Regions from separate parts of the Peribacillus sp. CSMR9 genome, predicted to be linked through region 1. Evidence: predicted binding sites of a transcription regulator. Region 1 holds the regulator's gene; each other region holds the start of a gene.
The links. The regulator LexA, encoded in region 1, represses DNA repair genes until DNA is damaged. The targets are predictions, from matches to a motif close to CGAACATATGTTCG.
Positions count from the first base shown of each region.

Region 2: N9I19_RS05040 (YolD-like family protein) is a predicted target of LexA. The motif match lies at 3,561-3,574, and genes of this name have one in related genera.
Region 3: N9I19_RS07245 (Y-family DNA polymerase) is a predicted target of LexA. The motif match lies at 3,225-3,238, and genes of this name have one in related genera.

Region 1 covers NZ_JAOPHO010000013.1:15,050-23,766, reverse strand. Annotated here, with positions in the region: gene N9I19_RS09030 (zinc-dependent alcohol dehydrogenase) at 1-1,075, shown strand, start outside; gene N9I19_RS09025 (YneF family protein) at 1,428-1,643, opposite strand; gene sirA (sporulation inhibitor of replication protein SirA) at 1,728-2,168, opposite strand; gene tkt (transketolase) at 2,462-4,465, opposite strand; gene N9I19_RS09010 (DUF896 domain-containing protein) at 4,689-4,922, opposite strand; gene N9I19_RS09005 (YneB family resolvase-like protein) at 4,988-5,644, opposite strand; gene yneA (cell division suppressor protein YneA) at 5,664-5,975, opposite strand; gene lexA (transcriptional repressor LexA) at 6,131-6,754, shown strand; gene N9I19_RS08990 (glucosaminidase domain-containing protein) at 6,999-7,613, opposite strand; gene N9I19_RS08985 (hypothetical protein) at 7,917-8,198, shown strand; gene N9I19_RS08980 (esterase/lipase family protein) at 8,444-8,717, opposite strand, start outside.
Region 2 covers NZ_JAOPHO010000005.1:48-6,562, reverse strand. Annotated here, with positions in the region: gene N9I19_RS05060 (hypothetical protein) at 1-296, opposite strand, end outside; gene N9I19_RS05055 (hypothetical protein) at 300-491, opposite strand; gene N9I19_RS05050 (DUF3888 domain-containing protein) at 1,186-1,596, shown strand; gene N9I19_RS05045 (SpoVR family protein) at 1,931-3,343, opposite strand; gene N9I19_RS05040 (YolD-like family protein) at 3,601-3,939, shown strand; gene N9I19_RS05035 (PH domain-containing protein) at 4,418-5,056, opposite strand; gene N9I19_RS05030 (YHYH domain-containing protein) at 5,069-6,319, opposite strand.
Region 3 covers NZ_JAOPHO010000008.1:81,063-89,779, reverse strand. Annotated here, with positions in the region: gene N9I19_RS07270 (MBL fold metallo-hydrolase) at 1-642, shown strand, start outside; gene N9I19_RS07265 (SDR family NAD(P)-dependent oxidoreductase) at 666-1,457, shown strand; gene N9I19_RS07260 (hypothetical protein) at 1,613-1,780, shown strand; gene N9I19_RS07255 (hypothetical protein) at 1,777-2,139, shown strand; gene N9I19_RS07250 (C40 family peptidase) at 2,219-2,878, opposite strand; gene N9I19_RS07245 (Y-family DNA polymerase) at 3,293-4,552, shown strand; gene N9I19_RS07240 (YolD-like family protein) at 4,579-4,911, shown strand; gene N9I19_RS07235 (iron-sulfur cluster biosynthesis family protein) at 5,114-5,437, shown strand; gene N9I19_RS07230 (alpha/beta hydrolase) at 5,478-6,377, opposite strand; gene N9I19_RS07225 (YqkE family protein) at 6,510-6,770, shown strand; gene N9I19_RS07220 (MarR family winged helix-turn-helix transcriptional regulator) at 6,935-7,363, shown strand; gene N9I19_RS07215 (Ohr family peroxiredoxin) at 7,405-7,830, opposite strand; gene N9I19_RS07210 (aldo/keto reductase) at 8,074-8,717, opposite strand, start outside.

The DNA of each region.
Region 1 (8,717 bases):
TATCAAAAATTCAGATGATATTATCGTAAAAGTTACAACTTCAGCCATTTGCGGTTCGGATTTGCACTTGATTCATCAAATGATTCCAAATATGCCAACTGATTATGTTATTGGCCACGAGCCAATGGGAATTGTCGAGGAAGTCGGTCCAGGTGTAAATAAGTTAAAAAAGGGAGATCGTGTAATCATCCCCTTTAACGTTAGCTGCGGAAGCTGCTGGTATTGCGAGAACGACCTTACAAGTCAGTGCGATAACTCAAACCCTCATGGCGAAATGGGTGGTTTTTTAGGATATTCAGAAACAACTGGTGGGTATGCGGGAGGACAAGCAGAATACATGCGGGTTCCTTATGGAAATTTCACACCTTTTAAGATTCCAGAAGACTGTGAGGTAGAAGATGAAAAATTGGTATTACTCGCAGATGCAGCTTCAACTGCATTTTGGAGCGTAGACCATGCAGGAGTTAAACCTGGTGATACAGTTATCATTTTAGGCTGCGGTCCCGTTGGATTACTCGCTCAAAAATTCGCTTGGTTCAAAGGAGCGAAAAGGGTCATTGCCGTCGATCATCTCAACTATCGTTTGGAACATGCTAAACGGACAAATAAAGTCGAAATTGTTAATTTCGAACAATATGAAAACGTAGGGGAATATCTCAAAGAAATAACTAAAGGCGGAGCCGACATCGTAATTGACTGTTCTGGCATGAGCGGTAAAATGACTCCTATGGAATATCTTGCAACTGGCCTTAAGCTGCATGGAGGTGCCATGGGTGGTATTGTAATTGCCTCCCAAGCCGTGCGTAAAGCTGGAACCATTCAAATAACAGGTGTTTACGGAGGGCGTTATAACGGATTTCCGTTAGGAGATATATTTCAAAGAAACGTGGATATCAAGACCGGACAAGTTCCTGTTATCCCTTATATGCCATATCTCTATAACCTTATATCTGAAGGAAAGGTTGATCCTGGCGATGTCGTAACCCACGTACTTCCAATCGATCAAGCTAAACATGGTTATCAAGTATTCGATACAAGGACAGACGGATGCATTAAAGTGGTGCTGAAGCCCTGACATAGCAGTGATATTTTGTAGGTTACTGAATTTATTGACTCCAGGTACTATTGTTCAAGCTATTTAGCTTAGTTCACAAGTTCAAGTCCACTATTGCTTCTCTTCTAGTTCCAAAACCTTTATTGCTTCCCATCCTCATAAATTGTTACCAATGATATTCAAACTCCAAAATAAAAGCCACTTTTCCTGAAACTCGTCCAGGAAAAGTGGCTTTACGTTTAAAAAGGAAGATAAACTTAATTATCACTTAAATCAATTGAAGGTTCGATCCTTACGTGGTTTATCGTTATAACTTTACATTTATCCTATCTTTTTATAAAAACAAGGTTATAATAGCGGTATTTCATGCTTATTATTTTGTTTGTTGTTTATTCATGGCGCTCATCATTTGATTAATTTTCTTTTGGGATGGTTTCATACCCATTTGCATCATCATCATTTTCAGCATCTGTTCGTTAATTGGCGGATTTTTCTTTAAGTAATCCATCATGTATTTACGAGCGATGAAAAATCCCAGCACTACTCCAGCAATCAATGCCAGTACGCCAACTAGAATGTAAACCCACATACTATTTCCTCCTTCGTGTTGTCTAACATCAGTGTACTAGACCAAAGGTTATTATACAATACCCGCTACCGAAAAGTCCCCCATTTAGACAAATTTTCTTTCTTTTATCGGTTTTAACCAACCGTATTTTTCGTGTTCAAAATCAATGGCTAGAAAACTCGCTTCATATTTTCGAATGCATTCAAAGAAAGCCGTCTCCGCTTCATAGTCTCCTTCAGCTTTAAGCGTAATGGACTCATCCTGGATGATTAACACGCCTTTACTTGATCCGTTTGTTTTTTCTAAATAGTATTTTCCATTTTGAGACCAAAAATTCATCTTTTTTTGTAAACGTTGTTCAATTGCTACCTGCAACTGGATAATGGGGACTGTTTTGGTGACAAATTCGATTTGTTTTTGCAAAATACTCTTCAGTCTGCCCCTTGCTTGAATATACTCCAAAAACAAATTGAAAAATAGCTTTTCTCTTCCATAATAATGATGGGCAAATTCATCTTCGATTAAAAAGATTTGATAGGTTCTCATCAGCCAACGCCTCCTAGCATTCCTATTTTGGTCACCAGAACAACTTACCATCAGGACCTTCCATTATTTCTACCCTTGATGACTTTCCCCTTTAACTGACACGTTTAAACGAAAATTATTTATTCTCATTATATATTGACAAACTAAAAAGATATGTTGTTTGCTGGAGAAATTTTTTTCTTTTTTTGTCGAATGGATGCTATCCCAGAGAATAAGAGCACTTTCAACATACAATTAGAAGGTTCGATAAAAAAACTGACACCAAACTAGTTGGTGTCAGTTCCCCATTACTATTATTTAAGCATTTCTTTAACACGAGCAACTACATTTTCTACAGTGAAACCAAATTCCTCCATGATCTTACCGCCTGGTGCAGAAGCTCCAAAATGATTGATGGCCAATATTTCACCCTCATCACCTGCATAACGATCCCAGCCAAACGGTGAAGCCACTTCAATAGCTAGACGTTTTTTCACTGCTGGATTGATTACACTTTGTTTATATTCTTTAGATTGAGTTTCAAATCGATCCCATGATGGCATGCTGATTACCGAAACATCAATTCCATCGTTCGCTAAAGCTTTCTGTGCTTCCACAGCCAAGTTCACTTCAGAACCAGTCGCAAGTAGTAATGCATCCGCTTCTTCTTTCTTAGCAGCGGATATGATGTAAGCCCCTTTTGAAACACCATCATAAGCAGTTTCGGAAGTATCTTTTATTGTTGGCAACCCTTGACGAGTCAGTACAAGGGCAGTCGGTTTATTTGTAGACTCCATAGCCACTTTCCAAGCTGCTGCCGTTTCATTGCCATCAGCTGGACGGATTACCCCTAGGTTAGGCATTGCCCGCAATGATGCTAATTGTTCGATTGGCTCATGTGTCGGTCCGTCTTCCCCTACAGCAATGCTATCGTGGGTGAAGACATACGTTACAGGTAGTCCCATCAGTGCTGCCATTCTTATAGCAGGACGCAAATAATCAGAGAATACGAAGAATGTACCTCCGTACACTTTTAATCCACCATGAAGGGTCATTCCATTTAAAGCCGCACCCATAGCGAATTCACGTACACCGAACCATATATTACGGCCACTGTAATTACCAGGTAATAGATCTGTCTCACCTTTGATGGCAGTATTATTAGATCCTGCTAAATCTGCAGAACCACCAATGAAGCTAGGGACCTTTTTGGCAATTGCATTCAATACTTCTCCGCTTGAAGCACGGGAAGCTAATGTTTTTCCTTCTTCATAAACCGGAATTTCCTGATCCCACTCAGCAGGCAGTTCACCTTTGATTGCCAGCTCCAATTGCTCGGCTAACTCAGGGTGTGCTTCTTTGTAATTTTTGAACAATTCATTCCAAGCTTCTTCTTTTTGGGCGCCTGCCTCTACAACAGATTCATTGAAGTGAGAATAAACTTCTTCTGGAACATGGAAATCCTCTTCGAATGTCCATTTATAAGCTTCCTTAGTCAACTTCAGCTCATCTGCACCAAGCGGAGCGCCGTGAACAGCAGATTTACCTGAACGGTTTGGTGAACCGTAACCAATAACCGTTTTCACTTCGATTAATGTTGGACGTGCCTCATCGGTTTTCGCTTCTTCAATCGCTTTGGCAATTTCCTGAAGATCGTTCCCGTCCTCAACGCGGACATATTGCCATCCATAAGATTTGAACCGGTTTGCTACACTTTCACTAAATGATTGACTTAAGTCGCCGTCAAGGGATATATCATTAGAATCATATAAAACGACAAGTCTTCCAAGTTGCAGATGTCCTGCTAATGAAGCCGCTTCTGCAGAAACACCTTCCATTAAATCTCCATCCCCACAAATGCTATATGTATAATGATCGACCACATTATAAGATTCACGGTTATAGCTTTCTGCCAAGTGGCGTTCTGCCATTGCCATTCCGACTGCCATTGCAATACCTTGTCCAAGAGGTCCTGTCGTTGCATCTACCCCAGCGGTATGTCCGAATTCGGGATGTCCTGGAGTTTTACTTCCCCATTGGCGGAAGCTTTTCAAATCATCGATAGATAAGCCATAGCCCGATAAATGAAGAAGGCTGTATAACAGCATAGACCCATGACCAGCTGAAAGAACGAAGCGATCTCTATTAAACCAATCTGGATTTTTCGGGTTATGATTCATATATTCAGTCCATAATTTGTACGCCATCGGCGCTGCACCCATGGGCATGCCTGGATGGCCGGAATTAGCCTTTTCAATTGCATCTATCGATAATGTACGAATCGTATTGATAGAAAGTGCATCTAATTTATCTAACATATCGTAAAACATCCCTTCCTGTAATGTACCTCTTTATATTATAGTGACCAGCATAATATCACAACTAAAAACACTATTTACAACCCCGATATTACAATATTTTCTGGAAATTAAAGAAGTCCCCTATTTAGATTAAGCTAAATAGGAGAATACATACATGAATGCACTCCCTTTTTAATCCTTAAAGCTTAAAATGGGGTGTTTCATGATAATAGTCCAAGCATTAATGTAAGTTTCTTTTTTCTTTAATATTCTTTATCTTTTGAGGAGTGACGTCATTACCTTCTGGATCAACGACTTTCACGTGCTCCAACGTATCGGACATGGACCGTCTGAATGTTTCTAAATACTCACTTCTTAATTGGGTTTGCTCTTTCGCCTCGACTTCCGTTAAACCTTCAGCCTTTGCCTTTTTAGAAAGTTCATTAATACGGGCTATTTTTTCTTTTGATAGCATAATTTCGCTCCTTCGTAATCTGCGGATATTGTCATGGTATTAAAAAAAAAGCGAAATTACAAGTTCTATGATTGACTTTCCTGTATATTTAGTTGATGTTCGAGAAAACGCCTGTTCACCGTAGCTTTGGATACATTGTATCCAAAGCCCCTTAAAGTGGCTGCGATTTCTGCAAATGTCAATCCATTGGCCCGGAGTTTAATAATCTCTTCAATGGGAATTTCCATACGTTCCCTTCCAGTAGAATTCCTTTGGTTCTGAAGATTATTTTGAGGGCGGTAGCCTTTTTCAACGGCTCTTATCATCCCGCGTTTTATTTTTAGGTTATGTAATTTCCTTTGATATTCCTCTACAATACCGACTATCTGGATGACCATGGCATCCGAATCCGATAACTCTATTTCCCCATCGTGTGAGAGCGTATAAATTTTCACGTCTTCTTTAAGGATGACATGGAAAAGGGCTATTTTGGCATTCCCTCTTCCTAGTCTTGTTTCGTCCTGGATTAATAGAACTTCGGCTTCTTTGGCTTTAAATAGTTCGATCATGTCAAAAATGCCATCCCGGTTTAACTCATAACCGCTTTCCTGCTCCTTTATTATGGAAACAACTTCCATATCCAACTTTTCGGCCAATTTGACTAATTCATCTTCCTGCCTTGCCAATGATGTCTCCTGTGACTCTTTTTCTGTGCTAACCCTACAATAGATTATTGCCTTCATAATACCCTACCTTCACTGCTTACTGCTGACTTGCCAAATTCTGAACAAGTTCTTCCCCTTTAACCGGTATGACAATGACTTGACCAGGTTTAATCGAATCTGCCCTGACTCCATTATGCTCTTCTATCCAACCAATGAATTCTTTTTTTGTCAAATCAGCTTCATCATATTTTTCGGCAATTCCCCATAGGGTGTCGCCTTCACCTACTTCTATAGAAAGGAAATCTTTTTTTTGATCATTGTCCAATGTACAAGAGAATAAAATTGAAAAGATGAATACTGATCCAGCTAACAGAATCGTATATACATAATTTTTGTATATTTTTTTCATAAATATCCCTCCAAAGCGAATGTTCGTTCGTATGTCATGTCAAAATTATAATACGAACGTTTGTTTCAGTCAACAACTAAATTCGAACTTATGTTTGTATAGAGTTGGGGGCCATGCTATAATGGAGCAAAGAACATTGGAGAAGAGGTGCACATATGACTAAACTATCAAAACGGCAGCAAGATATCCTTGATTTCATTAAAGAAGAGGTCCGCCAAAAAGGGTATCCACCTTCCGTCCGGGAGATTGGCGAAGCAGTGGGACTTGCATCAAGTTCAACAGTACACGGGCATTTATCCCGCCTGGAAAGTAAAGGTCTGATAAGACGTGACCCAACCAAGCCGAGGGCCATTGAAATACTGAACTTGGAGGAAGCGAATAATATCCCCAAAGCTAGTGTCGTGAACGTGCCGTTACTTGGTAAAGTAACCGCGGGCATGCCGATAACTGCAATTGAGAACATAGAAGAATACTTTCCGCTTCCCGAAAGCATGGTTCCACATGATGACCATGTTTTCATGCTAGAAATCATGGGCGAAAGTATGATTGAAGCAGGAATTCATGATGGAGATTATGTCATCGTGAAACAACAAAGCAGTGCCAATAATGGAGATATCGTCGTGGCCATGACGGAAGATGATGAAGCCACTGTAAAACGATTCTTTAAGGAACCGGATTACATAAGGCTTCAGCCTGAGAACTCAAATATGGAACCAATTATTTTAAGAGATGTTTCGATACTTGGAAAAGTAATAGGCTTATATAGACAAATACATTAAAAGCGCTAAACGCGCTTTTTTTTGTTTGTTTAATTTATGTCCGAAATTCTATCATTATGCATTTGGAAGACTAGGGTTGAAATATTTTTTTAATAGAAGCGTGTTTTCATAGGAGTATTAACACATTATTCATTTATGGCGGTTGATAGGCAAAGTATCGCTTTCTGGATATATGTACTTTAGGAAAAATATGAAACCATAAAATTAATAAAGAGCGAGATAAAACCCCGCTCCCTGTAAATGTTCATTTCACTCTTAATCTTTGGTTCACTTTAATAAGGTTAAGATCGACCAATCCATTCCACTGTTGAATCTGCATTTGCGTAGAACCATATGCTTTTGCAAGCGCAGATACGGAATCCCCTTTTTTGACGATATGATAGACCTCTTCGATGCTTTCATCGTATTTAGTTAAATCGCTTGTTTCGATTAGGTTCGCCAGTTTTTCTATATATTTCGGATCCGAGGCGTAACCCGCATCGAATATTGCTTTGAGTGCTTTTTTGTAATCTTGTTCTCCAATGACGGCTGTATACAAACTTCTATTCCATGAAGTTCCCTTTACATATAGATTGGCAAGATCTCTTAGACTTTCTTCCCATGTTGGGTATTTTCTGAATTTGTTCCATACTTGAACGGATGCACCGTTGACGTATTCCATTGTTTGTATAATGACTGACTCGCCCTTAAAATCACCTTTTGTACCGAATATATTCTTTCCTTGATTTGCTAAAAAGCTTGTCCCATATCCACTCTCCAAACAAGCTTGTGCAATGATCACAGAAGGCAAAATTTTAAATTCCTTTTGAATTTTCAGCGCATATGGAGCAATTTCCTTAATAAACGTTTCCTTGCTCATTAGAACCTCCATTATTAAGACTCACTTTCTTAACTGGTTATCTTCATTCATATCGTATTCTAAACCATGAAAAGGGTGACAGCATGTCCAGCAAAAAAGGTACTGATATTTGGTTAATTGTCTTCACTATGATCAAAAAAGAGCAAGCATACATTGAGCGGCTTCACATTGAACTCTGAAAGTCTTCGAAACTTGTTGTATCAACTTTCATTGATCAATCGTTTATATTGCATTAATTAATATGGTATAAATCCTTTGTAAATGGTAAAAGTTAATTGTGAAAACTTCTAAGGTGGTGACATTATGGACTTCCCAACCATCCATACAAACTTTTGGGATGCAGTGATAGCCATTCCTACCATCATGACACTTACTCAACTTATTAAGGTCATGTTTCCAATTCCTCCAAAATTCATCCCTGCCATCGCTTTGGTTCTAGGCTTATTCATTTCCATTTTCATCAGCCATCGACACCATTTGGTTGCAGGAATTTTCATGGGCTGGTTTTATGGCTATGCAAGCATTGGCAACTATGCTGCTCTCAAAACTAGTATTTTGTCTTATAGAGAATCTTATCAAAAGTAGGATTGAACTATACATGATAGCACACGCCTCGGGTCATCAATCTTGTTTTTGCCAGGAGACCAAACTAGCTTATATTCCCATCGAACAATCCAATATTCATTCCTTTATGGCAATTACGGCCTAGCTTTTTACTTAGCTGAATCAACATAACCCAAAGTAAAGTAAATAAAACCAATTCACACCTCCTCACATTTCAACCTAAAAAAACCTCTCAATTAAGAGAGGGGATTTTTTGGTAAGTTCCACTACTTTTCAATATAGACCGAACGAATCAGCGTACGGGTTCTTTCAGGACCATTCATGCTTTTTTCCTTGACGTCAATTGTTACATTATAAACACCTGATTTAGGCACTTCTGGAAGGGTACCCGAAAAATTTTCGGTATCCATTTCCTGAATTGTGCTTTTTTCGCTAATTTCTTTCCCGCTTTCATCTATTAGATGAACCAGAAATGTTGTGCTGATTGGCCTTTTTTTATCATTCATCGGATTCTTAATGATAAATTTAGCATCTTTTTGC
Region 2 (6,515 bases), on a different contig from region 1:
ATGAAATTCACGGCTCTGTCGAGTTTTTCATTCATATCCTGGATCACCTGATCCTTTTTCTCTTCGCGTGCCTGGCTTAATTTAAGCTCATTTTTCACTTCCTGGATTTGTTCGGTGTAATCAGGTAGCTCCTTGCTGACCTGCTTGCGAATGATTTCCTCCAACGCTGCGAGCTTTTTGTTTTGATTCGCAACCAATTCCATGAGTGATTCCATGGAATTAGGAAGAACCGTCGTCATTTCGATCTCGTTTTTCTCGATTTCGATGACTTCCCCGCCAAACTCTTCAAACAACAACTTCTAGACCTCTTCTCGATCGGTCCGTTTGATTCCTTTTTTCTTCTGTTCTTCCAAAAAAGCATGCAGAAACTGAATCCGTTCCATTTGATGGTGGTCATATAGTCGTGAATGGTTCTTTTTTGGATCTTTAATGACAGGGTCGTTCCCTAGCCGTTCTTCTCCCACCCGTGTAAAACATGTGTGCTGAGCCACAGCTCCCGTACCACGTCCTGAATGTATTTCATGGACCCCCCCTTTTTTTTAAGCTTAATTTGAGCTAAGAATGAGGCTAAATTGAGCTTAAATTGAATTTGACTGAATTAAGCCTGTCTCTTAGCTCAAGTTTAGGCTGAAGGTTCAGCTAGGTCAAGGCTTTCGCCCACTTCGTTTTTTTCACCCCTGATTTTTTTCAAAATGGCTCTGTTAAAGAATATTGTTGATTTTCTTGATGAACTCCCATGAAAATTAAAAAAGCAAAAAACCTAGAAAAAAAATAGACCCAGTAAAAACGCTTTTAAAAAAAGGCTGAGCTTTATGAATGATCTGATTGAGTTTGGTAAATTGTTAAACAAAAACCTCCAATTATAGCAAATTAAATAGAGGCTAGCGCGACGACCAAAAAAAGATTAATCTCCCATGTGTGCTACCCATAAAGGGCGCGACAGTCGGTGGTACACCGTGGTCGTCAGAGTCAGACTAACGGATGGGCTCAAAGGCACCATAGTTCAACGACCTTCTTCGCCAGCCATTAAAACATTATCGACATAGAGGCCAATTTTCATTCTCTGTGGTGAAGCGCTGATTTTTGCGCTTCATGGATGGCTAACGGGGCAGGTTATTTACTAAGGCATAACTATTGAGTTTAGCTAAAGAATAAGGAGTAAACAGAAATATGAGGTGAACCTTGATGGCTAAGCGATATTTAATCTTATTAGGATTTTTTTTATTCGCCTTTACTCCTATACAAGCAGTTAAAGCAGAATCGGTTTCAAAAGTGGAAGGATGGTATGGAACAACAGAGGATATTTTTGGAGATATTGTGTTTCCAACTCTAGATAAGAAAATTGAAAAAGAGTATGGACGTAATTTGAGTTGGCAATGGCAAAGAATTGTTGACATAAGTTACAATGAAAATCATTCTTACAATGTCGATATACAAATTCAAGTCTCTTCCGAACGTAATGAACCATTGGATTATGTAGACGACCAAGTTAAATTAAGAATATCTCCATCCTGTGACAGTGAAAAGCTTAAACAACTGAAATGTAATCATGGTTTTAAGATAGAAATATTAGATTACAAACATTTGTCTCAATAAGACTTTAGAGCAGCAATTAAAGGCAACTTTTTCTTCTTTAACTAAATGTGCGTTAGTAAGATCAGGGGCTGCCATTTGGTGGCCTTTTTGGCTTAATGAACAACGGGTGACATCCTATTAGCTGGTTTAGTTCCATAGGAAGCACTAAAGAAGACCACATATTAGGTGGTCTTTTTAAAATCAAAATTAATCTTTAACAAAGCAATCATAAAAAAACCGAAACATGTTTTCTCTTAATTCGTCCTATAAAAAAGTAAAAAGCAATGTAATTCTATTCGAATCACATTGCTCTTTATTCTCTTTTAAAGGTTTTATTGTAGCTTCCAAATTTTCATTATAGATTTTTACGGTGCATCCCAGTTCCGTCATACGAGAAACGAACGGCTTTTTCCTCAACCCGCGTCTCCAAATACACCCCTCTGCCCCAAAGCTGATAAATATATGGAAGGACCTTCTCCAAATACTTCATATCCAACTCAATACCTTCATATTCATGCTTCAAATACAACTCACCGTTTCGCATGTAATCTCCATCTTGGACTGTCAGGTATGGAAATCCACCATTGACCCGCATATTCACGAGTTGATCGCGTACTTTGGTCCAATCTTTATCAACAATTTTATAGTCTTTTCCTTGTTTTTGAAATAAGTACATATCTTCCCTAGTGACCAGTTCTTTTGTTAAGTAATTTCGTAGAAAGGAAATATCGGATTCCACTTCCCTCACTTCGAATATCTGCTGACGACCTGATCCTGGCTTCACGCCTTGTCTTATCATTTCTTCTGTTGGATTGTTATAGTGTTCTTCGATGTCTTCAAACATTTTCAAACCTAAGTAATACGGATTGATACTTGTGGGTGAAGGTTGTACAACTCCAGCATTTAGCTTCGCAAACTCAATTGATTCACCCGATGTTAAGTCCATTTCGCGAAGAATTCGTTGGTGCCAGTAGCTGGCCCAGCCTTCATTTAAAATTTTCGTTTCAAGTTGCGGCCAGAAATAAAGCATCTCCTCACGCATCATGGTCAAGATATCACGCTGCCAGTCTTCTAGTTCATGACTGTATTGCTGAATAAATAACAATAGGTCCTTTTGTGGCTGTGGAGGAAATTTCCCGTCCTTCCTTACTGATGAGTTTTGTTTTGGTCCTGCTGTTTTCTCTAATCCCCATAAATCATCGTAAGGGGTAACTACATGTTTTACTTCTTCCTCTTCATCCTCAAATGTGATGGTGGAAGCAGGACGGAGAAGAGCAGGATCAATATGCTCCTCGATCGCTAATACCGCATCTAAAAACGTTTCAACCTCTTTCTTTCCATATTGGATTTCATATTGGCGAATGCGATTTGCTGTCGCAGCCATACTTTCCACCATATCTCGATTCGTATTTTGAAAACGAATATTATTTTTGAAGAAATCACAATGTGCCAAGACATGAGCCACAATTAACTTATTTTGAATTAACGAATTAGAGTCTAATAAAAAGGCGTAACAAGGATTAGAGTTAATAACTAATTCATAAATTTTACTCAAACCAAAATCATATTGTAACTTCATCTTATGAAATTGTTTTCCAAAGCTCCAATGGGAATAACGCGTTGGCATTCCATAAGCACCAAACGTATAAATGATTTCACTTGGACAAATTTCGTATCTCATCGGATAAAAATCCAGCCCTACTCCCTTGGCGATTTCTGTTATTTCATCAATCGCCCTACTCAAAGCCTCTTGTTCATCTACTTTCACATAGTTCCCCCCTTAATCCCCTTCTCACATAATATGAGAAAGAGAGAAGAAAATGACGGAACAATTATTGTTGATAATATTTCAAGCGTTATTTTCAAGGGAAAATGATCTTAATGGCCCCCTCTAAAAAACTTTTGGAAATGAATAAGATACGAGTCAAACAAAATAATTCATTCCATCTTGGATCACCAACTCTATAATAAAAAGTCATTCATAAAGAACATACGTTCGTTTATAATCTAAATAAGGAGTGATTTATGATGACCATTCGAGACAGAGGAAATATTAAATGGACCAGTCTGATGCTGCCTGAACATATAAAAATGCTACGGCATTATTTTGGTGAGGAATACTACGATGAACCCGAACCCGTGTTGGATGAACAATACATGGAAGAAATGAATGATTTAATTGCCACTTCAATGGAGTTTACTTTTCCGATTTCCTTTACGCTATACCAAAATAATCGGCTAAGAACCGTAGAAGGATTGGTGCATTATGTGGATCAAATGAACGGACATTTACGAGTGATTGATTTGGACGAACGAATACATAGAATACCCTTTTCAACGATTAAGGGAGTGAAAAAGATATAAATTAATGTTTGTAAAATCATTCATTTTAGTACAGTAAAATTGCTTGTAAAAATGAAAAGATAAAGAGGATAAAATAAACATAATCAAGAAATTTCAATATATAATACTTCTAATCAATGCATCTCATCTCATCAAAAAGGAGATAAAACCAACTATGAAAAAGGTGCATACTTTTAGTATATCTTTGGTATTCTGTTGCTTTTGTTGCTTTTGTTAAATCTTTTGGAAATTAAAAAATTAGATGAGGGAATTTTCCTTCAAGGCATAGAAGAAAAACTCTTTTACATCAATGAAGGAATACAAGAGATAACAACTGATTAAAAAGCATAAACCACAAACTCTTCGGAGTCTGTGGTTTTTTTATTAACACGTTTAAATCACGAATAACATCTTGAGGTAAAAGAAATTTCAACATAATTGTTTAATAAATCAATTTAATAAAAAAATCAGCATGTTTATGTTGATATCACTTAAATCTTTATGCGCTTCTTTCATATGCTATTTGCTTTATTACATTCCCTACTCTTTTCATTTGTTCTGTGTCAAAAATTTCATCGAACTCTAAACGCTTAACTCCGTATTGAATATACAGCCCTTTTTCAAAAGTGCCATCTTTAAACCAATTAATGTCCCGTATTGTCTGGTATCTGAATTTTTGAAGATTTCTTAATCCCAAGTCCAAGAAAAGCACTTTTTTGGAGGTTGCAATCAAATAACCCTTTATTTCTTGCTTCTTAGTTTTATCGAACTCACATTGTATAAACGTTAACCCTTTTTCACCAGGTTCAAAAACAGTTTCAATCAGTGATTTAAAATATTGTTTATTTCGTTTTACTTCCTGGAACTCGTATTTCGTATAATTAAGTTTATCAACATCAACCACATCAGAAAGAATAGCCAACACTTCTTGCTTTTCTTTTTCCAGTTTTTCTGCTGCAATTCGTTGATTTTCCTTATTCCTTTCTTGTTGTTCGTGCTTTTTCTGTAACTTCGATTCTTCTTTAGAACTCCGATACGCTACGACTTTTTGCTTAACTTCAACTGAGTTTTGTTTTCTTGAAAGAATTTTCACGAATATATCCTCAACCGTATAGCAGATCTTTTGATAAATCCCCATCGCTACCTCCCCTTACTTCAGCATTTTCTTTGCTACATAAAATCTTCTGCCTACCCAACCCAGTACCCCAGCGGCAACGACACCTGAACTAGCTGCATTTTTTTCTTTTCGTTCCTGATCTCCTTGTTCAAAGTAATATTTATAAATAGGCTCGGCGTGCTTGTATTTAGCTTTTACTATATAGTCATCTCCGTTTAATCCAGCGTTGTAAGCAGCATCTTGAATGGCTTTGACTTTGTTATTAGATTTGAATCCTTCCTTGTACCAATTAATGTATTTTTGAGAATTCAATTTTGGCGTTTTGTATTTCACGTTCTTAAATGCTGCATCATGTCCTTGTTTAACGTATGTCTTTTTAAGTTCACTTTGTCCTTGGTCATATCCTTGTTTATATGCATCTATAAATATAGGTTTTACACTCTTTGGCTCGTTCATAATATCTGCTTTACCATCTTTGACTCCTAAAGCTATATAGTCTTTCTTTTTCTCTTCATCCTTTTCTTCAATTGCCTTATTGAAACCCTCATTGAATGAAGACTTTAAGGAGTTAATAGATGCGTATTGCTGAGGCACAACTAACTTATCTTGTTTTTTTCCCAGTGCGTACCCCTCTTTATTTGCAGTTATTTTTTGTTTTTCCAGCACTTCGCTTCCATTTTGATATCCTTCATCATATCCAATTGTGTATCCCTCCTGGTAAGCAGCAGAGCCTTTTGAAGTTGAATCACTAGTTACTCCCTTTTTACCTGCACCCAATCCAGCTGTATATCCAGCCTTTTCACCATTTGTTTTGTCCTGCACTGCTGCCTTTTCTGCGATTTGAGCAGGACTTCCGTTAATCTTGGCGGTATCGTATCCACTAGGTTCCTCACAGGGAATCCCGTCGTCCACTGCATTTCCCCAGCCATCCAATTTCTCTGGGTCATTCGTCTTGCTATATCCCTTGCTGTTCCAATAGTCAACTATCTCATCATAACTGGAGAAATCCGTGCAATCCTTATCCCAAGAATCATTGGAACTTGCTGATGAATTCGAACTAGTAGAACTTTCGGAAGAACTATCATTACTAGAACTCGATTCACTTGCACCGCCATGGGTATGGTATTCTCCTGTTTCAAGACCCCAACTGGCACAATTTGTTCTACATGTGTGCCCACCACTAGAATCAGTTCGCCCTGGATGAGCATAAGTATCTGTCTCAAAAATAAAAACAAGGATAAAAGTTATTAAAAATAAAGGAACACAAAATATCCATTTTTTCATTGCAATACCCCTTTTGAACTAGAATGTCATTAACTGATTTTACCAACAGGATATTAGTAATGTAAATACATATTTTCCAATTATGCCTTGTTAGTTAAAGTAGGGTATTTTTTCACTTGAATTTGAATGTCTGGTAATAAAAAATATTCTCACATTAAAAACGTCGCCAAAATCGTATAAAAAATTACTTGTTCCA
Region 3 (8,717 bases), on a different contig from region 1:
TTTTTTCTTGATTATGCCACGAAGTTTGGAGTGGCAGAAGAGCTGAAAAATAAACTGATCCATAACCGCGACGAAATCAGCTTCCTTAGTCAACGGAAGCTGCATGGATATTTGGCTGAGGGGGATGAGCTTCCTGGTCTTCCAGGCTGGAAAGCGATCGAGACTCCAGGGCATGCGCAAAGCCATTTATCCTTTTACAGGGAAAGTGACGGTGTCATGATCGCGGGTGATCACTTGCTTGCTAAGATTTCACCTAATCCTTTAATGGAACCGCCTTTACTTCTGGGCGGTAAGAGGCCTCGTCCGTTACTGCAATATAATGCATCACTTCAGAAATTATTGGATTTTTCCATATCCACTGTATACTCCGGACATGGAACTGAAGTGGAAGGAGATGCGGTTGCTGACTTGATTCAATATAGATTCGAGCGGCAGCATAACCGGGCCATGCAGGTGAAAAGCATGCTTCAAGATAAACCTTTATCGGTCTTTGAAGTATGTCAGCAGCTTTTTCCGAAAGTTTACCTTCAGGAAGTGGGCCTGACACTTTCGGAAACGGTTGGTCAGCTGGATTATTTAGAAGATTTGGGTGAAGTCGAAACAGAAATCCAATCAGGGGTCATTCTGTATTCAATCGCTTAATGTTCTCAAGGAGGCTCACTTTTTTGAATAAGTTACAAGGGAAAGTTATTGTTATTACCGGTGCTTCCGGAGGGATTGGCAAGGAAGTTGCAATCCAAAGTGCAAAGCAGGGAGGCCGTCTCGTCCTCTTGGCCAGAAGCCTGGATAAATTACAACAGCTAAAGAATGAACTAATCAACCAATATGGGATTGACGCATATGCCTATAAGCTTGACGTTGCAGATACTGATCAGGTGACAAGGGTATTCAATGACATCCATGAACAAATAGGTGAAGTGGATGTATTGGTCAATAATGCCGGTTTCGGCACGTTTAAAGAAGCGCAGGATACGGAATTAAATGAAACGAAAGCAATGTTTGCTGTTAACGTCATTGGATTAATGGCCTGCACAAAGCTGGTTCTTCCGTATATGAAGCGGAGAAAATCGGGGCATATCATCAATATCGCTTCACAGGCCGGTAAAATTGCCACTCCTAAATCAACATTGTATTCTTCGACCAAGTTCGCAGTTCTTGGCTATTCAAACGCACTTCGGCTCGAGCTAATGGAAGATCATGTTTTTGTGACCACCGTCAATCCTGGGCCCATAGAAACGAATTTCTTTAACATTGCGGATGAATCAGGGACATATTTAAAGAATGTTGAAAAATTCATGCTTAACCCTGAAGATGTCGCGTCCAAAATCGTAGCAGCGATGCTGACCAATAAGAGGGAAATCAATCTCCCTGGCTGGATGAATTTAGCTGGGAAATGGTATAACATGTTTCCAAAGATCACCGAATCTTTAGGGAAAAAAGCATTCTTCAAAAAGTAGGCCAGACTTTCTATAGCGCTACAAGGCGAATAAGGTCAGCAATAGATAAAACAAAAGGGGAATGTCCAATGACATTCCCCCTTTGTTTGAAAAAATTTGAATAAATTGGTAACCATTTCATTGGGAAAACCGTCTATTTTTTAGGAGGGATTTTCATGAAGATGATCGTAAACCTTTATATATATATAATTGTTGCCTTTATTCTGGCTAGCTGTCAATCTTCTGATAGGAATATGCATGAGGCCATTGATAAGGGGGAAAAAGGTTTCATTACGGATCTTGACGATAAAGGATTTTGGTTAAAGGGACGTACTACAAGGTGACCAATGATACATATATTCAAGATCAACATGGGAATGATCTCGATTATGCTGACCTGGAAATCGGGATGAAAGTGAAACCATGGCACCGGGGCGGGGTCAAGAAAACATTTCCTGGGAAAGCGGAAGCGGAATTGATTCTTGTTTTGACGGATGCAAAAAGCTTAGCCGAACAAAGGGCGGTAACTGCTGCCATCGATCATGTCAGCAAAGCGGAAAGTCAGCGATTCATGATTCTCGAGGTCAGCCATTTGCCCTCAGAACATGTATATAATATCGAAATGATGAATCGTTCCAACTTAGATTCTTCATTCATGGTGACAGTTGAGGATTTAACGGATGAAATACTATATATAAAATAAAAGAAATGAATAAAACCGGACTGACTCATTTATGAATTCTGTCCGGTTATTTTATGGGAATCCGCTCACGTCCTGGATTTTATAAAGTTTTCGCACCTAAATATTTTGGTTTCCAATAAGAATTATCCATATCCGCGATGGCTATTCCTTTTGAAGATGTAGCACTAATGAATTGACCATTTCCGATATAGATCCCAACATGTGATACTCCTGTTCTTCCAGAAGAAGTATCAAAGAATACAAGATCACCTTTAGATGGTGAAGATACTTTTAACCCTGTATTTGAATAGAGCAATGATGTTGTACGTGGTAAGGTAATTCCTTGTGATTTCTGGAATACATAATAAATGTAGCCTGAACAGTCGAATCCAGTTGGTGTTGTCCCGCCCCATTTGTAGGGTTTGCCGATTAAGGTTTTTGCATAGCTGATTAGGCTTGTATTATTGACATTATAAACACCAAGCGCATTAAATGTGCCTCGGCCGGCAATTCCGTCGGCAGTTAATCCTTTAGCTTTTTGGAATTTTTTTACTGCAGATGTGGAATACGTGCCGTAATATGTAGTCAGTGAACCTGAATATGTGAAATAACCTTTGGTTTTTAAAAGTTGTTGTAGTTGTTTGACATCGCTATGTGTCATTCCGGGTCTGAGGGTTTGATCTCCGATATTTGCAAAGGCTTGCAGTGGGGTTAGCATCATGGCAGATGCAACAGCAGCTGAAGCGATCCATTTCTTCATAATTTTCATTTCCTCTCTATCTATCTCTCTTTTATTCTTAACAATATTATCCTACAATACCATTATGACAATTAGACATAATTTTGGTTACAGTTTCATTACAAAAAATGAGTAGTAAGACTGAAATTAAATGGACGAAAGACTGTTGAAAGCGGTGAGGGAAATTTAAAAAACTAAGCCTTTTGACTCATTCTGGATTATTCAAGCTCCTAATTGATCTGTTCTTAAAAAAACTATATGGATAATCAGTTTAAAATTGGTATTTAATCCGTTTTTAGGGTTCATTATATTTTTAAAGGAAATTGCATTAAAAAGTAGAAAATTGTATGAAAACTTCCATTGAACAAGAACGTATATTCGGTTAAAGTTATGAATATAATAAAAGCGAACGTATATTCTTGTTAGGGTGAAGAAATGATGGATTATGGGACAATGCCGAAACAATCAATTATGTGTATCGATATGAAAAGTTTTTATGCAAGCTGTTCAGCGGTCATGCTTGGTCTGGACCCACTCGATTGTTATCTGGCGGTGGTTGGTGATTTGAAGAGGACGGGGAGCATTGTGCTTGCGGCTTCCCCAAAGATGAAGAAGGAATTTGGCATCAAGACAGGTTCGCGGAGGTTTGAGATTCCGAATGATCCAAGGATTGTCGTCGTTGAACCCAAAATGGCGACCTATTTAAGGGTCTCGACGGAAATCACCCGCTTGTTCAACCGTTATGTGCCCAAAGAAGCGATTCACGTGTATAGTGTGGACGAAAGTTTTGTGAAAGTCGATGGTGCCGCTTCTTTATGGGGAGATGCCCAGGTGATAGCTGAAAAGATAAAAGATGAAATCGAACGGGAATTACAGCTCCCCTGTGCCATTGGAATTGGTCCGAACATGCTTATGGCAAAACTTTGCCTTGATTTGGAAGCCAAGCATAAAGGGATTGCGGAATGGAAGTATGAGGATGTGCCGAACAAACTTTGGCCGATTGCCCCGCTTCGTGAAATGTGGGGAATCGGCAGGCGCGTAGAAAAAACCCTTCATGGAATGGGCATATTCACGGTCGGGCAGCTTGCCAATTATGATCTTGAATTACTTGAAGCGAAGTTCGGAATTATGGGCAATCAGCTTTACCACCATGCGTGGGGAATCGATTTATCGGATATGGGGGCGACAATCATCGAAGGGCAAGTCAGCTTTGGCAAAAGTCAAATCCTGCTAAGGGATTATAAGGAGGAGCATGAGGTCAAGCAGGTCATGCTGGAAATTTGCGAAGAGGTTGGAAGAAGGGCACGCACCCACCGCAAGGCAGGAAGGACGGTCAGCTTAAGCATTGGTTACAGCAAGGATGAGTTTGGCGGAGGTTTCCATCGTTCGCGTTCGATTAGTGAACCGACTAACATTACGATGGAGTTATATAAAGTTTGCCTGGAGCTTTTTCATGAGAACTATAAGCAAAAAACGGTTCGGAGCATAGCGGTCACACTCTCGAATATTGTGGATGATAACGAAATGCAGCTGACTTTATTTGATGCTTCGCGCTGGAAAAAGCGGGAATTGAGTTACACGGTTGATCGAATCCGCCATAAATATGGACCCAAATCGTTATTGCGTGCAGTTTCGTATACGGAAGCGGGTACAGCCGTTTACCGAAGCAGGCTGCTTGGTGGACATAAGGCGTAAGGTCGACTTTGAAGGGAGGGAAAAGAATGATTCGTGATCGCGGCCGTATCAAATGGACATCGATGATGTTGCCGGAGCATGTGAAGATGCTCCGGGAGTGGGTGGTGGAGGATGGCCATGAAACGAAGCGCATCCTTGATGAGCAGCAACTGGAAGAAATGAATGTGGTAATGGGGGAAGCGATGGAGGAAAGAAAGGATGTCACGATCGCTCATTATGAAGGAAACCGGTATCAGCTGTTAATCGGCAGGATCCATTATTATAATGAGCTCACCCAAAAGCTTCATATCGTCGATCGCTTTCAGCAGGCTCACTATATCAAGCTTTCCGATATAGCGGATGTAAGGATAATGGAATGATGAGCGGAAGGGCTGTTCTCGAGGGACAGCCTTTCATATTCGAAACGATATCGGTTCTTTTTAATGTATTTTCTTCTTGGTGAAAGGGGATCATCGGGGCAAAAGATAATCTGGGCGATCTTGCAGAAGGAAGCAGTATCATTAACAGAAACATTTTTATCGTTTATAATAGGGAATGCAAAGATATCGGGAGGCATGGATCATGTATATTGAATGGACGGAAAGAGCGGCTGAGAAAATAGCCGATAAGGTTCAGGGAAAAGAAGGATATTTACAGTTGAAATATGATACTGATGGCTGTGGCTGCGTGGTAAGTGGTGTGACCGCGCTATGGCTGGTCAACGAACCTGAAGAAGGTACCGAAAAAGCGGAAACGAACGGAATTCCCCTATATGTTGAGAAATCAAAAATGATTTTTCTGGATGAAGTCATGAAAATAGACTTTGTTCCGGAAGCGAACAGCTTTCAATTAAAAAGTCCGAATCAAATCTTAAATCCGAGGATGAGCTATTTTAATAAAATCTAACTAGAAAAGAGGGAATCGTGGATACCCTCTCTTTTTCTGCTCAGACAAGTTTGAGAAACTGATCGATTTGATTTTCATATTCTTTTGGATTTTCATTATAAGATTGAGCGTGGGCCCCTTTTTTAGCGATGTACAGCTGCTTTGGGCCCTCTTTTGCTGCATATAATTCCGCTGTCATGGAAGCGGGAATGAAGCTGTCGTTTTCACTATGGATGAAGAGCACAGGGTTTCGGATGTTTTTCATATAATCGATGGGGGACACTTCATTTGTCCAATATCCATCACGGAGTTTGATGAACGTACGCCCAAGCGGAAACACGGTCCAAGAGGGAAATGGGATTTCAAGCTTGAGCTGGTGTTTGATCTGATCCTCGAAATTTGAAAATGGACAGTCGGCAATGTAAAAATCAGCACCATCTTCAAGCATTCCGGCATATAAAAGCAAGGTTACGGCCCCCATGGATTCTCCATGAATGCCAATATGAAGATCGGAACCTTTACGTCTTTTCAATTCATCGATTACGGCCTTCAGGTCGAATTTTTCATAATGTCCATAACTGCTCGTCTTGCCACCAGAATCCCCGTGCCGCCGGTGGTCATAAATGATGGCGTTGAAGCCGCGCTTAAGAAAAATATTCATGTACTTAATCGAATTGACTTTGTTTTCCGTCACACCATGAGAAATGACCACCCATTTATTGGTGTCATGCGGTTCGATGAACAAGCATTTCAAGGAATATCCGGATGGTGAGGGTACCCAAATTTCCGTTTTAGGCAGATTATCAAAATCCTCCCTGATCAGGCGTTTAGCCATGATTTCACGATTCTGGATATAATCGGTTTCCTTCTTTTTCATGTACATGATCCGATTGGAAAAATAAATGCCGACGCCGATGATATAGGTTAGAATTCCAGCTATTGCAAACCACCATTTTTTCATGAAGGGTCCTCCTCGGTTGATTTTCTTTATTTTACCATGAGGGAAATGGGAAAACACTGTTTGAAAACCATAACGAGGAAAACGGCAGTCGTGATATAATAATTTCAAATAAATGGCCAGGAGGTTTTAAGGATGAAAAAGAAACAGCCGCGAAATCAAAATCAAAGCAAAAACCAAGATAAAGATTCATCATCATTGAAACTTGGTGATATGATCAATCAAGATATCATGTCCCAGCTTCGTCAAAAGCAAAAGGAACTGAATGAGGCTGAACAGGAGAAAAGGGCAGCGGAGGAAGAAAGAAAACGCGAAGAAAGAAAGCAGCGGGAGAAGAACAAATCATTCGAGGAGCTATTGGGTGAAAGCGATATGAACTGGAAGAACTATAAATAAAGAAAAAAGGGGGCAGTGTAGCCCATCCACAGGAAGAACCATTCTAAACGGATAGGGGAACACCCCTTACTGATATTCCTTTATTTTATAAAGCATAACGATTATATTTAAGATAAGTTCGATATGCATTCATATCGGATGGACTACTACTAGCTGGTGATGTGATGAAAAGTAAAATGTTGGAAAATCAATTATGTTTCCTTCTATATGCAAGTTCAAGGGAAATGACGAAGAAATATAAACCTCTGCTTGATAAACTCGAAGTGACATATCCTCAATATCTCGTTCTTCTTCTACTATGGGAACAGGATACACTTACAGTAAAAAAGCTAGGGGAGCTGCTTGCCCTCGACTCAGGAACGCTTACCCCCATGTTGAAACGAATGGAGCAGAATGGCTTGATTGTCCGTGAACGTTCCATTGAAGATGAACGGTCTGTCATGATTAAGTTGACGGAAAAGGGGCTTGGTTTACAGGAAGAGGCCTGTTTCATTCCCGATCGCATTTCGGCTATATCGGGTGAGGATAAGAGGGTGGTTGAAGATTTGAAAGCTTCGCTGATCCAACTATTGAAAACATTACAGGAATTATAGCAAAAAGACGCTTGGGAATCCCAAGCGTCTTTTTGTCGGATTTAATCTACCTCTATTTCGAAGGCGACGTCCACATTGCCGTTGATTGCTTTTGAATAAGGACACATTTGATGTGCTTTATGAACAAGGGTCTCAAATGTCTCTTTATCAATCCCGGATCCCTTCACAGCCAAAGTTACAGCCAAGCTGTACTGATGCATCTCACCCATCAAAAGACTGACGCTTGCAGTGACTTTGGAATCGAAAGAAACGCGTTCAATTTTACCAACTGATTGTAAAGCACTATCAAAACATGCAGCATATCCAGCTGCAAAAAGCTGTTCCGGATTAGATGCTTCAGGCATCTGTTTAGCCCTAGGTGTTCCAGGCATCGCAATATCAACCGTGAAGTTGCCGTCAGCAGAAATTGCCGTTCCTTCTCTTCCGCCATCAACTGTTACAGATGTTGTAAATAATGTTTTTGTCATCATTTTTCCCCCTATTTAATCTTTCGATTGTGCACAATTGAATTGTACAACATCATTTATAGAATGGCAATGAAAAAAGTTGAAAAACAATAATGATGGGAAACTTGAAAACGGTACAGAAGCAGTATGGCCAAGTAAACGATAAAACGATGGAACGGAAATAGGCTGCCCCTCCCGTTGGTTAAACGAGGTAAGGCAGCCTACAAAACGTCCTTTGAAACAATCAGTTCAGTTCATCATTTTTTATTCCCGGTGACTTTCATATTTGTTCGCTTTGGTCAACTGCTTCAAGATATCAAGCTCGGTTTTGGACAGTGAGGAGCTGTTAGCGGCCTGGCAGTTTTCCCGGAGTTGCTGTACCGAGCTTGCGCCTGGTATAACGGTAGCGACGCTTTGATGGGACAAAACATATTGAAGTGCCGTTTCATTAAGCTTCCTATCAGAAAGTTTGTCCTTTATTTGCGGAAGCAAATCTTTAAGTTCGTGATAGCTATAGTCAAGGTATCCATCCTCGTTTGCCTTTTTAAGCATTTTCTCACTAAGCAGCCCTTTAGCAAGAGGCCCGCGGGCGATGATGCTTATCTGATTGTTGGCCAAAAGGGATATCCACTCTTCTGGGCGGCGATCGAGTAGATTATACTGCATCATAACGGAATCAAGCTCAGACTTTTCAGTGAATTCCTTGATTACATTCGGACGAATTGAGGAAATTCCATAATATCGGATATATCCATCTTTTTTTAGCTCTTCAAATGCTTCTGCTGTTTCTTCGATATTGTCTGAAGTGGTGCCTCCATGTAACTGATAAAGGTCGATATAATCAGTGCCCAATCGTTTTAAGCTATCTTTTACTGCCGTTTTAATATAAGCGCCAGATGGATCCCAGC